DNA from 2 places in the Rhizobium sp. N731 genome. Region 2 is predicted to be linked to the other one. Evidence: riboswitches for the same ligand, from Rfam matches in the RefSeq annotation. Region 2 holds a riboswitch; the other holds the start of a gene.

Region 1 (5,747 bases), 680 kb from region 2:
TCTCGACGCCTGAGAACGTGCGCGCCTATGCCCGTTTCGATCGGGCGCTGCTCGACCAGGCCATTGCATCGGGCGAGACCGAGCCGGAGCAACTGCTCGGCAAGGGCGTGCTCGCCTTCACCATCGATCAGGGCAAGTTCGCTCAGCCCTATCAAGGCATTGTTGCGCTCGACGGCACCTCGCTCGAGGAGATCGCCGGCGTCTATTTCCGCCAGTCGGAGCAGATTCCGACGCGTGTGCGCCTGGCTGCGGCCGAACTCTTCGACCGTGACGACGCCGGCAAGCCGCGCCACCGCTGGCGGGCAGGCGGCCTCGTCGCCCAGTTCCTGCCGGAGGCGCCGGAGCGCATGCGCCAGCCCGATCTCCACGGCGGCGACGGCGACACCGGCGACCGCCCGCATGGTGAGGACGATGCCTGGACCGAAGCCCGCTCGCTGGTCGAGACCATCGACGCCGACGAGCTGACCGATCCGCAGGTCGGCACCGAACGGCTGTTGTTCCGCCTGTTCCACGAGCGCGGCGTGCGCGTCTTCGAGCCCCGCGCCGTCTTCGACCGCTGCAGCTGTTCGCGGGAAAAGATCGGCAACGTGCTGAAGGGTTTCACCGCCGAGGAGATCGAGGCCAGCCAGGAAAACGGCGAGATATCCGTCACCTGCGAATTCTGCTCGACCACCTACCGCTTCGAAGCGACCGAGCTTCAGCCGGCGGAATAATTCTCGGCGGCGCCAAAAACCCCTCCCAACCCCTCCCCACAAGGGGGAGGGGCTTGGATGCCGCCCCCACTGTTTTCCATTTCACCGTCTCCGCAGAGAAGCAGATGTCTGCTGCAGTTGGCGCATTGCGTTAGCCCCTCCCCCTTGTGGCGAGGGGACTTTTTCAGATCTCGGCAATCTCCTGAGTGGGAACTTGCCCCTCAATTCAGCACGCGCAACAGCCCCGGCGAATCCAGCGAGAAGGCGGGGATGTCGACGTCGAACAGCTCGCCTTCATCCGTTTCCATCTGATAGTGGCCGAACATCAGGCCTGAGGGCGTGTCGAGCGGGCAGCCGGAGGAATATTCGTAGGTGTCGCCGGGGCTGAGCCGCGGCTGTTCGCCGACGACGCCGGGGCCGGTCACCTCGTCCACCTGTCCGTTCTGATCGGTGATGTTCCAGTAGCGGTTGACGAGGCGAACGGCGACGCCGGAATTGTTGCTGATGACAATCCGGTAACCCCAGACATAGCGATCGTCCTCCGGATCGGATTGCTCCTCCAGATAGAACGGTTCGACCACGACTTCGATATCTCTTGTGAGGGCGCGATACATGCCTTGCACCATAGTCAAGATATGTTACCCGTATCTTATAAAGAGGCCCTGTCCGTCAAGAAACGGAACGTTGATCAGCGGTCAAATGGTGATGATCGAAGGGTTTTCGGTCGTTAAGCCTAACTGTCAGCGTTAATTTTACTTCGCAACGCCGGCGCGGGTGGACTTGTTCCCGCGGATCGGCGGCCGGCTCCGGACGAAGTCCGGCCGCTATTCCAGTCGATCAGGCCGAGATCTTGGTAAGCGCCCGCGCGAAATCCTCGATCAGGTCGTCCGTGTCCTCTATGCCGGCCGAAAGCCGCACCGTGCCCGGAGAAATGCCGAGTTCGGCCCGCGCCTCTTCCGTCAGGTTCTTGTGCGTGGTCGTTGCCGGATGGGTGATCAGGCTCTTGCTGTCGCCGAGGTTGTTGGAAATCTTGATGATCTCAAGCGCGTTCTGCAGCGCGAAGGCCGCCTCCTTGCCGCCCTTCAGCTCGAAGCAGACGAGCGTCGAGCCGCCGGTCATCTGCTTGGCGATGATTTCGGCCTGCGGGTGATCCTTGCGGCCGGGATAGATCACCTTGGCGACCTTGCCTTGCTCCGCCAGGAAATCGGCGATCTTCGCCGCATTCTCGGTCTGCTGGCGCACGCGCAGCGGCAGTGTCTCGATGCCCTTCAGAAGCGTCCAGGCATTGAACGGCGACATGGCCGGGCCGGTATGACGGAAATAGTCGTGCAGGTTCTCGTCGATCCATGCCTTGTCGGCGAGCACCACGCCGCCGAGGCAGCGGCCCTGGCCGTCAATATGCTTGGTGGCGGAATAGACGACGATATGAGCGCCGAGCTCCAAGGGCTTCTGGAAGAGCGGCGTCGCAAAAACATTGTCGACGATCAGCTTGGCGCCGACCTGGTTGGCGAGCTTGGCGACGCCTGATATATCGACCACTTCGAGCGTCGGGTTGGTCGGGCTTTCCAGGAAGAACACCTTGGTATTCGGGCGGATCGCCTTTTCCCAGTTGGCGAGATCCCGGCCGTCGACCAGCGTGCACTCGACGCCGTATTTCGGCGCCAGCGTTTCCACGACCCAGCGGCAGGAGCCGAACAGGGCGCGGGCGGCGACGATATGGTCGCCTGCCTTCACCTGGCAGAGAACGGCGGCGGCGACGGCCGCCATGCCGGAGGCGGTGGCACGGGCATCTTCGGCGCCTTCCAATGCACACATGCGCTTTTCGAACATGTCATTGGTGGGGCTGCCGTAGCGGGCGTAGATGAAGCCGTCCGTTTCGCCCTTGAAGCGGGCTTCGGCCGCTTCCGACGTGTCATAGACGAAACCCTGGGTGAGATAGATTGCCTCCGACGTTTCGCCATATTGCGAACGCAGCGTGCCGCCATGGACGAGTTGGGTTGCCGGGCGCCAGGTCTTGCTCATGCCATCACCTTCACATAACAAAAAAACCGGCCGCAAAAGCAGACCGGTTTCAACCCGGTCTTTTTAGCCACTTGTTTAACGTGGCTGCAAGCCGACCGGCCAAATCACCACGGGATAATTCTGCAATACTGCTGTTAGCTGCTTGCGTCAATTCCCCGTATTTGGTTTTGTCGGCGGCAAAATGATGGATGGGGCATGATGGCTCGCGAAACTGGAATTCTGGCGGACCGCGCGATTGCGGCGCTGTTCGAAACGGGGCGTCTGAACTCCGAGCGGGAGCTCGACCGCGATCAGATCCAGCCGGCAAGTCTCGACCTGCGCTTAGGAAGCAAGGCTTTTCGTGTGCGCGCTTCCTTCATGCCGGGGCCGTCGCATCTGGTCTCGGACAAGCTCGATCGGCTGAGCCTGCACGTGATCGATCTGTCCCAAGGCGCGGTGCTCGAAACCGGCTGTGTCTATATCGTGCCGCTGATGGAGAGCTTGGCGCTGCCGTCCGACATGTCGGCCTCGGCCAATCCGAAGAGTTCGACCGGCAGGCTCGATATCTTCACCCGCGTCATCACCGACTACGCCCAGGAATTCGACAAGATCCCGGCAGGTTATTCCGGCCCGCTCTATCTCGAAATCAGCCCGCGGACCTTCCCGATCGTCGTGCGCCGCGGCTCGCGCCTGTCGCAGATACGCTTCCGCGTCGGCCAATCCGTGCTCGGCGAGCCGGAACTTCTGAAGCTGCATGAAAGCGAGACGCTGGTTGCCAGCAAGCAGCCGAACGTGTCGGGCGGCGGCATCGCGCTGTCGATCGATCTCACCGGTGATAAGGACGGCCTGATCGGCTATCGCGGCAAACACCACACCGCCGTCGTCGATGTCGACGAGAAGGACCAGCACGATATTTTCGATTTCTGGGAGCCGCTCTATAGCCGCGGCCGCAACGAGTTGATCCTCGATCCCGACGAGTTCTATATCCTCGTTTCGCGTGAGGCTGTGCATGTGCCGCCGGATTATGCCGCCGAAATGACCCCCTTCGATCCGCTGGTCGGCGAGTTCCGCGTCCACTATGCCGGCTTTTTCGATCCGGGCTTCGGCCATGCGCCGGCCGGCGGGCGCGGCAGCCGCGCCGTGCTCGAAGTGCGCAGCCATGAAGTGCCCTTCATCCTCGAAGACGGCCAGATCGTCGGCCGCCTGGTCTATGAACACATGCAGGAAAAGCCCGCCAGCCTCTACGGCTCCGGCCTCGGATCCAACTACCAGGCCCAGGGCCTGAAACTCTCGAAACACTTCCGCATCTGACGGGCTGCCCTCAGCCGACTTGACAGCGGCCCCCTTCTGTTGGAAATCTCAGCGCACCGCGGGTGTAGCTCAATGGTAGAGCAGCAGCTTCCCAAGCTGAATACGAGGGTTCGATTCCCTTCACCCGCTCCAGCTCCTCATCACAACCGAAATCTCATTCTTCGCCCGTGTCGCCCGCGATGCGCTTGACCGCATCGGCGGCGGCTTCCAGCAGTCGCTCCGACATGGCCTGATCGGTCATGATGCGAGAGATGGTTACGGCGCCGACCATGAGGGACAGCACGATCATGGCCTTCTCGTACTGTTTTGTGCCGTCCGATGCCGGGATTAATTCGTCGAGGATCCGAAGATGCTCTTCAATGCCATTCTGGAACGGAGCGCGCACCTCCTCGCTCTGACGCGCCGCGTCGGAGCCGAGCGCGGCCAGGGGGCAACCATCGCCTTTCTCTTCCTGGTGCCCGGTTGACAGATACATGCCGACAACCGCGCCGAAGGGATCGCTGCTTCCGGCAGCAACCCTCGACCACCGGCGAATTGCACTCTCCATCGCTCGCCCGGATGCCAGCGCCGCAAGATCGTCTTTCGATCGGAACTGTTTGTAAAATCCGCCCTGGGTGAGGCCGGCACCTTTCATCAGATCTTTCAGCCCGATGCCGTCGAAACCATGCTCCCGGAAGAGCCGGCTTGCGACATTGATCACCGTTTCGCGGTTGGCCTCGGCCTGGGCACGACTGACTCTCATAGCGACCTCCAATTAGATTTCATTTGACATCTATACCAGTTTTAGAGTTAGATCGCAATCTAAATGATCCGCCGTGCCGGTCAATAAGGGTTAATGAGATGAATCGCAAAATATTACTCGGCGCTTTCGCACTTGTGGCTGCTGCCGGCGCCACCGCTTTCATGCTTTTCGAGGAGCCCTCCAAAGCCAGTGCAAAAGCCGCCGATCCCCGCACGGCACCCCCCTTTGTCAAGCTGGTGGAGGCAAAAAACCCGGAGGCGGCCGAACGCACCTTCACGGGCACCATTGCCGCCCGGGTGCAGAGCAATCTCGGTTTTCGTGTCCCCGGCAAGATCATGCAGCGTTATGTGGACGTCGGCGTGCCGGTCAAGGCTGGCCAGCCGCTGATGCGCATCGATGAGACCGATCTGCGTCTCGCACTGACGGCGAAACGAAACGCCGTTGCGGCAGCCCAAGCAGTGCTGATCCAGGCGCAAGCCGACGAGCGGCGTTATGCCGCCTTGGTGAAAAACGGCTTGGCCGCGACACCGCAGCGCTATGAGCAGGCGAAGGCGGCACTCGACACCGCGACCGCGCAGCTTGCCGCGGCAGAAGCGGACGCGAAGGTCGCAGAGAACGAGACTGCCTATTCCATCCTTGTTGCCGATACCGATGGGACGGTTGTCGAAACGCTCGGCGAGCCGGGCCAAGTGGTGACGGCAGGACAAACCGTGGTTCGCCTCGCACAGGCCGGTCCGCGTGAAGCACTGGTCTGGCTTCCTGAATTCCTGCGGCCCGAGATCGGCCAGACGGCCGATGCCAGTATCTACGGAAATGAAGGCCGGCGGGACAAGGCGCGGCTGCGGCAGATCTCCGACGCCGCCGACCCTCAAACCCGCACCTATGAAGCCCGCTGGGTTCTGGATGGCGCGGCAGCGTCGGCCCCGCTGGGCGCGACTGTGACGATCAGGATCTCCAACCGCAGCGGCCAATCGCAGGCCGCCGTGCCTGTCGGCGCGGTT
Region 2 (5,747 bases):
GATCCTTCGCCGCCGGCGTTCTCTCCCAGAAACTTGACCGGCACGACGGCGCGCTCGATCGCCAGCGGCAGGCCATCGGCGAGGCGCAGCCGGTCGAGCCTCAGCACCGGTTCGTCGCCGCCGAGGCCGAGCAGGAAGGATTCCTCCGGCGACGGCGTGTTGACCTCCCGCGACAAGATGCGTGCGGCCGGCAGACGCCCGCGCGAGCGCATGTCGGCGGAGAAGGAGGAAAGCCGCCAGAGCGACTGTTCCATGCGCTCCACCTTGCCGGATACGAAAGTACCGCTTCCATGGCGCGATTCCAGTGCGCCCGCCGCCAGCAGGTCGCGATAAGCGGTGCGCACGGTGACGCGGCCGAGCTTGAGAGCCTCGGCAAGGTCGCGCTCGCCGGGCAGCGCCGTGCCGGCTTTCAGCAAGCCCTCCTGAATGAGGCTGGTCAGCGCTTGCGCCAGCCGCTTGTAGAGCGGCCCGGCCAGCGCTTCGCCGCGCAGGCCGCGTCTATTGAGTTCAGCTACTAGACTGGTTCTATCCATGGACACGCAATAGAACCTATATAGAACCAATCGGCAAGCCTGAATCGCAAGACGCAGAAGAAAAAACCCTCTCCGGCAATCCGAAGAGGGTTCATAGCGGTCAAATTTGACAGCCGTGCGTCTCAGAGCATGCGCGCAAAAGTGTGGGGCGGTTTTGCGATAACGACATGCATAAAAGCAAAACCTAAAGCACGAGGAGCGAATCTGAAAGATCGCGAGAACGTTCAGCTCTTGCTGAAGATATAATCCGTTTCCTGGCGCAGCACCTCGCCCGGACGCAGGACCGCATTCGGGAAGCCCTCGTGGTTGATCGCATCCGGCCAGACCTGCGTCTCCAGGCAGAAGCCGGCGAACGGGCCGTATTTGCGCCCGCCGAGGCCGGGAGCCCCTGTATTGAGCTTGAAGCCGGCATAGAACTGCACGCCGGGCTCGGTGCTGCGCACTTCCAGCGACACGCCGGAATAGAGGCTGCGGGCGAGTGCCACAGTCCGCTTGGCGGTGCGTTCGCGGGACAGGCAGAAATTATGGTCGTAGAGCACCTGTTCGCTGCCGACGAAACGCTTCATCGGGGCCATCTCACGGAAATCGAATTCGGTGCCGGCAACGGGCCGGATTTCGCCGGTCGGCACTTGCTTCTCGTCGGTCGGAAGATAGTGATCGGCGGCGATCATGATGTCGTGGCCCAGCGCATCGTCGCGGCCGTCGAGATTGAAGTAGGCGTGCTGGCAGACATTGGCGAGCGTCGGCTGATCGCTCGTTGATTCGTAGGTGATCGACAGTTCGCCGTTGCCGTGCACCCGGAACGTCGCCTGGATGGTGCAATTGCCGGGATAGCCGGCGCGGCCGTCGGGATCGACGATCTTCATCACCAGGCGGTCGGCCTCATGCTCGACGATCGTCCAATTGCGCTTGGCGATATTGTCGCTGCCGCCATGTAGATGTGTGACGCCGTTTTCGTTCGGCTCGAGCTGATAGTCCTTGCCATCGAGCGTGAACCTGCCGCCGCCGACGCGGTTGGCGCAGCGGCCGGGCGTCGCGCCGAAATAGGCCGAATAGAGGGGATAGCTGTCGAAATCCTCGAAGCCGAGTTGAAGCGGCGCCTCATGGCCTGCTAGGCGCAGATCCTGGATGACGGCGCCCCAGGTGATGATCCTGGCCGTCAGCCCGCCGCCCTTGATGACGACGCGATAGACGGTTTCGCCCGCCTTCGTCTGCCCGAAAACTTCCCGCTCCAACTTCTCCGACATGATCGACCGTCCGTTCCTTTGCGCGTCCGATAAAGACGCGCGGCGCTATAGGGTTCCGGACCGGAACCTGCCCGCATTTGTTCCAAATCGCAACCGGGCAGGTCAGAAAGAAATGCCGTTCAGAGATCCATGCCGATCTCTTCGACGTCATAGGGCGTTGTCTGGTAAATCTCGTTGATCCAGTTGCCGAACAAGAGATGCGCGTGGCTGCGCCAGCGGTTCTGCGGGGCAAGCGTCGGATCATTATGCGGGAAGTAATTGTGCGGCATCTTGATCGGCACGCCGGCATCGACGTCGCGGAAATACTCGTCGGAAAGCGAGGTGGAATCATATTCGACATGGTTGAACATGTAGAGCCGCCGGCCCCTCTTCTCGTGCACGAGGCACACGCCCATCTCGCTGGATTCCATCAGGATTTCCAAGCTTGCGGATTTCTCTATGTCTTCGCGGCGCACCTCGGTCCACCGCGACACCGGCACCTCGAAATTGTCGGAAAAGCCGTTCAGATAGATGGAAGCTGGCTTCAGGTTCCGGTGGCGGTAGACGCCAAAGGCCTTTTCCTTCAGCTCATATTTCGGAACGCCGTGGAAGTGATAGATCGCCGCCATGGCGCCCCAGCAGACGTTCATCGTCGAATGGACGTTGGTCTCGGTCCAATTGAAAATCTCCTGCATCTCTGCCCAATAGGTCACGTCCTCATAGGGCAGAAGCTCGATCGGCGCTCCGGTGATGATGAAGCCGTCGAACTTGCGCTGCTTCACCTCTTCCCAGGTCTGGTAGAAGGCGAGCAGGTGATCTTCGGATGTGTTCTTGGCCTTGTGGCCGCCAATGCGGATGAGCGACAACTCCACCTGCAGCGGCGAAGCGCCGACGAGACGGGCCATCTGCAGTTCGGTCTTGATCTTGTTGGGCATCAGGTTGAGCAGGCCGATCTGCAACGGTCTTATATCCTGACGGATCGCCATCGTCTCGGTCATCACCCGCACACCTTCCTGAACCAGGGTTTCGAAAGCGGGCAGCGTATCGGGGATCTTGATGGGCATCTGCGGTCAACTCGATCAAAAATAAAAAACCGGCGGCGAAAAAATCGCTACCGGTCCGCACGCGGCCCTTTAGCGACTTTTTTAACGTGGCTGCAAGCCGGCCGGCCAAATCACCACGGAGTGCCTTAATTAGTCCCAGTTGAGCCGCGAATCAACTCCGAATGCATGCGGGAGCGGCACGTCAAGAATCATCACACTTTAATGACTGATAGAATCTGTTGATAGACCGGTAACGCCACCATGTTAATAATGACAGTATGGGCGGTGTTGGAAAAGCGTGATGGCAGATAAGATCGAAGGGAGGCCGGGCATCCGGAAGCAGGATAGAGTAGGGTATGATTTCAGCCTGACATATCGCCTCGGGGTGATGTTCTCAGCATTCTGGAATTCGCAAGTGCGTGGCAAGGTGCTGTTTCTGGCGACCGTGCTGATCCTCGTCATCCTGGCGACGGCCTATGGCCAGGTCATCCTCAACGAGTGGAACGCCCCCTTCTACGATTCGCTCGAGCGCCGCGATCTCGGCGAGTTCTTCCACCAGCTCGAAATCTTCGCAATGATTGCCGGCACGCTGCTGCTGCTCAACGTGCTGCAGGCCTGGCTGAACCAGATGACGGCGCTCTATATGCGCGAGGGCCTGTCGCGTGATCTCGTCGACCAGTGGCTGAAGCGCAAGCGGGCGCTGCGGCTCGCCTCGAGCGGCCTGATCGGCGTCAATCCGGACCAGCGCCTGCACGAAGATTCCCGTAACCTCGCCGAAAGCACGACGGGACTCGTGCTCGGCCTCTTGCAGTCGACCATCCTTCTGGTGAGCTTCATCGGCGTGCTCTGGGAGCTGTCGAGCGGCTTCATCTTTCGCATCAGCGGCCACAGCTTCTCCATACCGGGCTATATGGTCTGGGCGGCGATTTTCTATGCCGCTTCCGCCTCAGTGCTGAGCCAGGTCGTCGGCCGCAAGCTGGTCAAGCTCAATGCCGACCGGTTCTCGAAGGAGGCCGAGCTGCGTTTCACGCTGATGCATGCCAATGAGAACATGCCGGCCATCACCGTCGCCCGCGGTGAGGAGAACGAGCGCCGGCGCATCAATACCGACATCAGCTCGGTACTGAGGGTCGTCAAGCGGCTCGCCATGGCCAATACCAATCTCACCTGGGTTTCGGCCGGCTACGGCTGGCTGGTGATCGTCATTCCGATCATCGTTGCCGCACCCGCCTATTTTTCCGGCGGCCTCACCCTCGGCCAGCTGATGATGTCGGTCGGCGCCTTCAACCAGGTCAATACCGCCTTGCGCTGGTATGTCGCCAATTTCGGCCCGATCGCCGAATGGCGTGCCACGCTGATGCGCGTCACCGACTTCCGCCAGGCGCTGCTCGACATGGACGAGGACTTTGGCGTGAAAGGCAGCATCGCCTATGAAAACACCGCCGCCGACAGGCTGACGCTGAAGGATGTGGTGATCAATGCCAAGATTGGCGAAGACATCGAGGAATGCGGCGGTTTTCGCCTGCGTGAAACCGATATCGTGATCAAGGCCGGCGAAAAAATCATGATCAACGGTGATCATAGCGTCAACCGCAAGCTGCTGTTTCAGGCCTTGGCCGGGCTCTGGCCGTGCGGCAGCGGCACGATGGGTCTGCCGCCGATCGACGACATGCTGTTCGTTCCGCAGATCGCCTATATTCCGGGCGGCACGCTGCGCGAGGCGCTTGCCTTCCCCGAAAGCCCCGATGCCTACGAGCAGGCTGCCGTCGAGGCGGCCCTTGAAAAGGCCGGCCTGCACTCTCTGATCGCAAGGCTCGATACCCGCGCCCGCTGGGACAAGCTGCTCGACGGTGATGAACAGAAGGCGATCGGCTTCGCCCGCCTGCTGCTGGTGCGCCCGCGATGGATCATCTTCGACGAAGTGCTCGAGGGCATGGAGCCGGAATGGCAGGAAACTATGTGCAGCGTGCTGACTTCGATGCCGGAAACCGGCATGATCTATATCGGCCGCTCTGAAACCTATCTGGAGGCGCTGCAGCCGCGGGTGCTGCATCTGCAGGCTCTGCCTTCGAGATCCGAAGAGCCGCAGCAGCAGGTCGTCCAGACCGGCGCCAGCGCCAGTGCCGGCGCAGCCGCCGTGCCCGCGCCGGCGCTTTAGAGCTGCCCCAATCGTCTGGCTGAATCTTTGCCCGCACAGATGAGGCGAGCGGTTGAGTGCGAGAGTCTCAGCCTTCCAGCTCTTCCCGCAGTATTTCGAGCTCCAGCCACTCCTCTTCCATCTTGGTCAGGCTGGAACGCAGCTTTTCCATCTCGCCTGCAAGCCGGTTGAAGGCAGCGGGGTCGCGTGTGAAGAGACTGGGGTCGGCCATGACCAGTTCGCGCTTGGCGATCTCGGTCTCGGCCTTGGCCATCTCCTTCGGCAGATTGTCAAGCGCGAATTTCTGTTTGAAGGAAAGCTTGCCCTTCGAGACTGCGCCGGAAGCGGTTGTCTCCTGCGTCTTCGGTTTTTCTGCCGCCTTCTCGGCTTTCCTGCGCTCTTCGAGTGCGCCCTTGCGCTGCGCCAACATGTCCGTGTAGCCGCCGGCATATTCGATCCATCGGCCGTCGGGCGCATCCGGCACGGCGGGCGCGATCGTCGAGGTTACGGTGCGGTCGAGGAAGTCACGATCGTGGCTGACGAGGATGACGGTGCCGGGAAAGCTGGCGACGATCTCCTGCAGGAGGTCGAGCGTCTCGATATCGAGATCGTTTGTGGGTTCGTCGAGAATCAGGAGGTTTGCCGGGCGCGAGAGGATGCGCGCCAACATCAGCCGGGCGCGCTCGCCGCCGGAGAGGCTCCTGATCGGCGTGCGCGCCTGTTCCGGTTGGAACAGGAATTCCTTCATGTATCCGGTGACATGGCGCTGCTCGCCGTTGACGAGCAGGTTTTCGCCGCGCCCGTCGGT

What was found. Region 2 has a riboswitch for S-adenosylmethionine ahead of metA (homoserine O-acetyltransferase MetA). Riboswitches for the same ligand answer to the same signal wherever they lie in the genome.
Region 1: linked by a shared signal. The riboswitch ahead of AMK02_RS02730 (O-succinylhomoserine sulfhydrylase) and the one ahead of metA (homoserine O-acetyltransferase MetA) in region 2 are both predicted to bind S-adenosylmethionine.

The regions. Positions count from the first base shown of each region.
Region 1 is NZ_CP013601.1:549,775-555,521, forward strand. It holds gene AMK02_RS02720 (Hsp33 family molecular chaperone) at 1-713, shown strand, start outside; gene apaG (Co2+/Mg2+ efflux protein ApaG) at 914-1,306, opposite strand; gene AMK02_RS02730 (O-succinylhomoserine sulfhydrylase) at 1,530-2,714, opposite strand; SAM riboswitch at 2,757-2,835, opposite strand; gene AMK02_RS02735 (2'-deoxycytidine 5'-triphosphate deaminase) at 2,910-4,004, shown strand; tRNA gene AMK02_RS02740 (tRNA-Gly) at 4,063-4,136, shown strand; gene AMK02_RS02745 (TetR/AcrR family transcriptional regulator) at 4,159-4,746, opposite strand; gene AMK02_RS02750 (efflux RND transporter periplasmic adaptor subunit) at 4,845-5,747, shown strand, end outside.
Region 2 is NZ_CP013601.1:4,221,180-4,226,926, reverse strand. It holds gene AMK02_RS20440 (GntR family transcriptional regulator) at 1-533, opposite strand, end outside; gene AMK02_RS20435 (aldose epimerase family protein) at 758-1,780, opposite strand; gene metA (homoserine O-acetyltransferase MetA) at 1,900-2,823, opposite strand; SAM riboswitch at 2,873-2,950, opposite strand; gene AMK02_RS20425 (ABC transporter ATP-binding protein/permease) at 3,104-4,960, shown strand; gene AMK02_RS20420 (ABC-F family ATP-binding cassette domain-containing protein) at 5,028-5,747, opposite strand, start outside.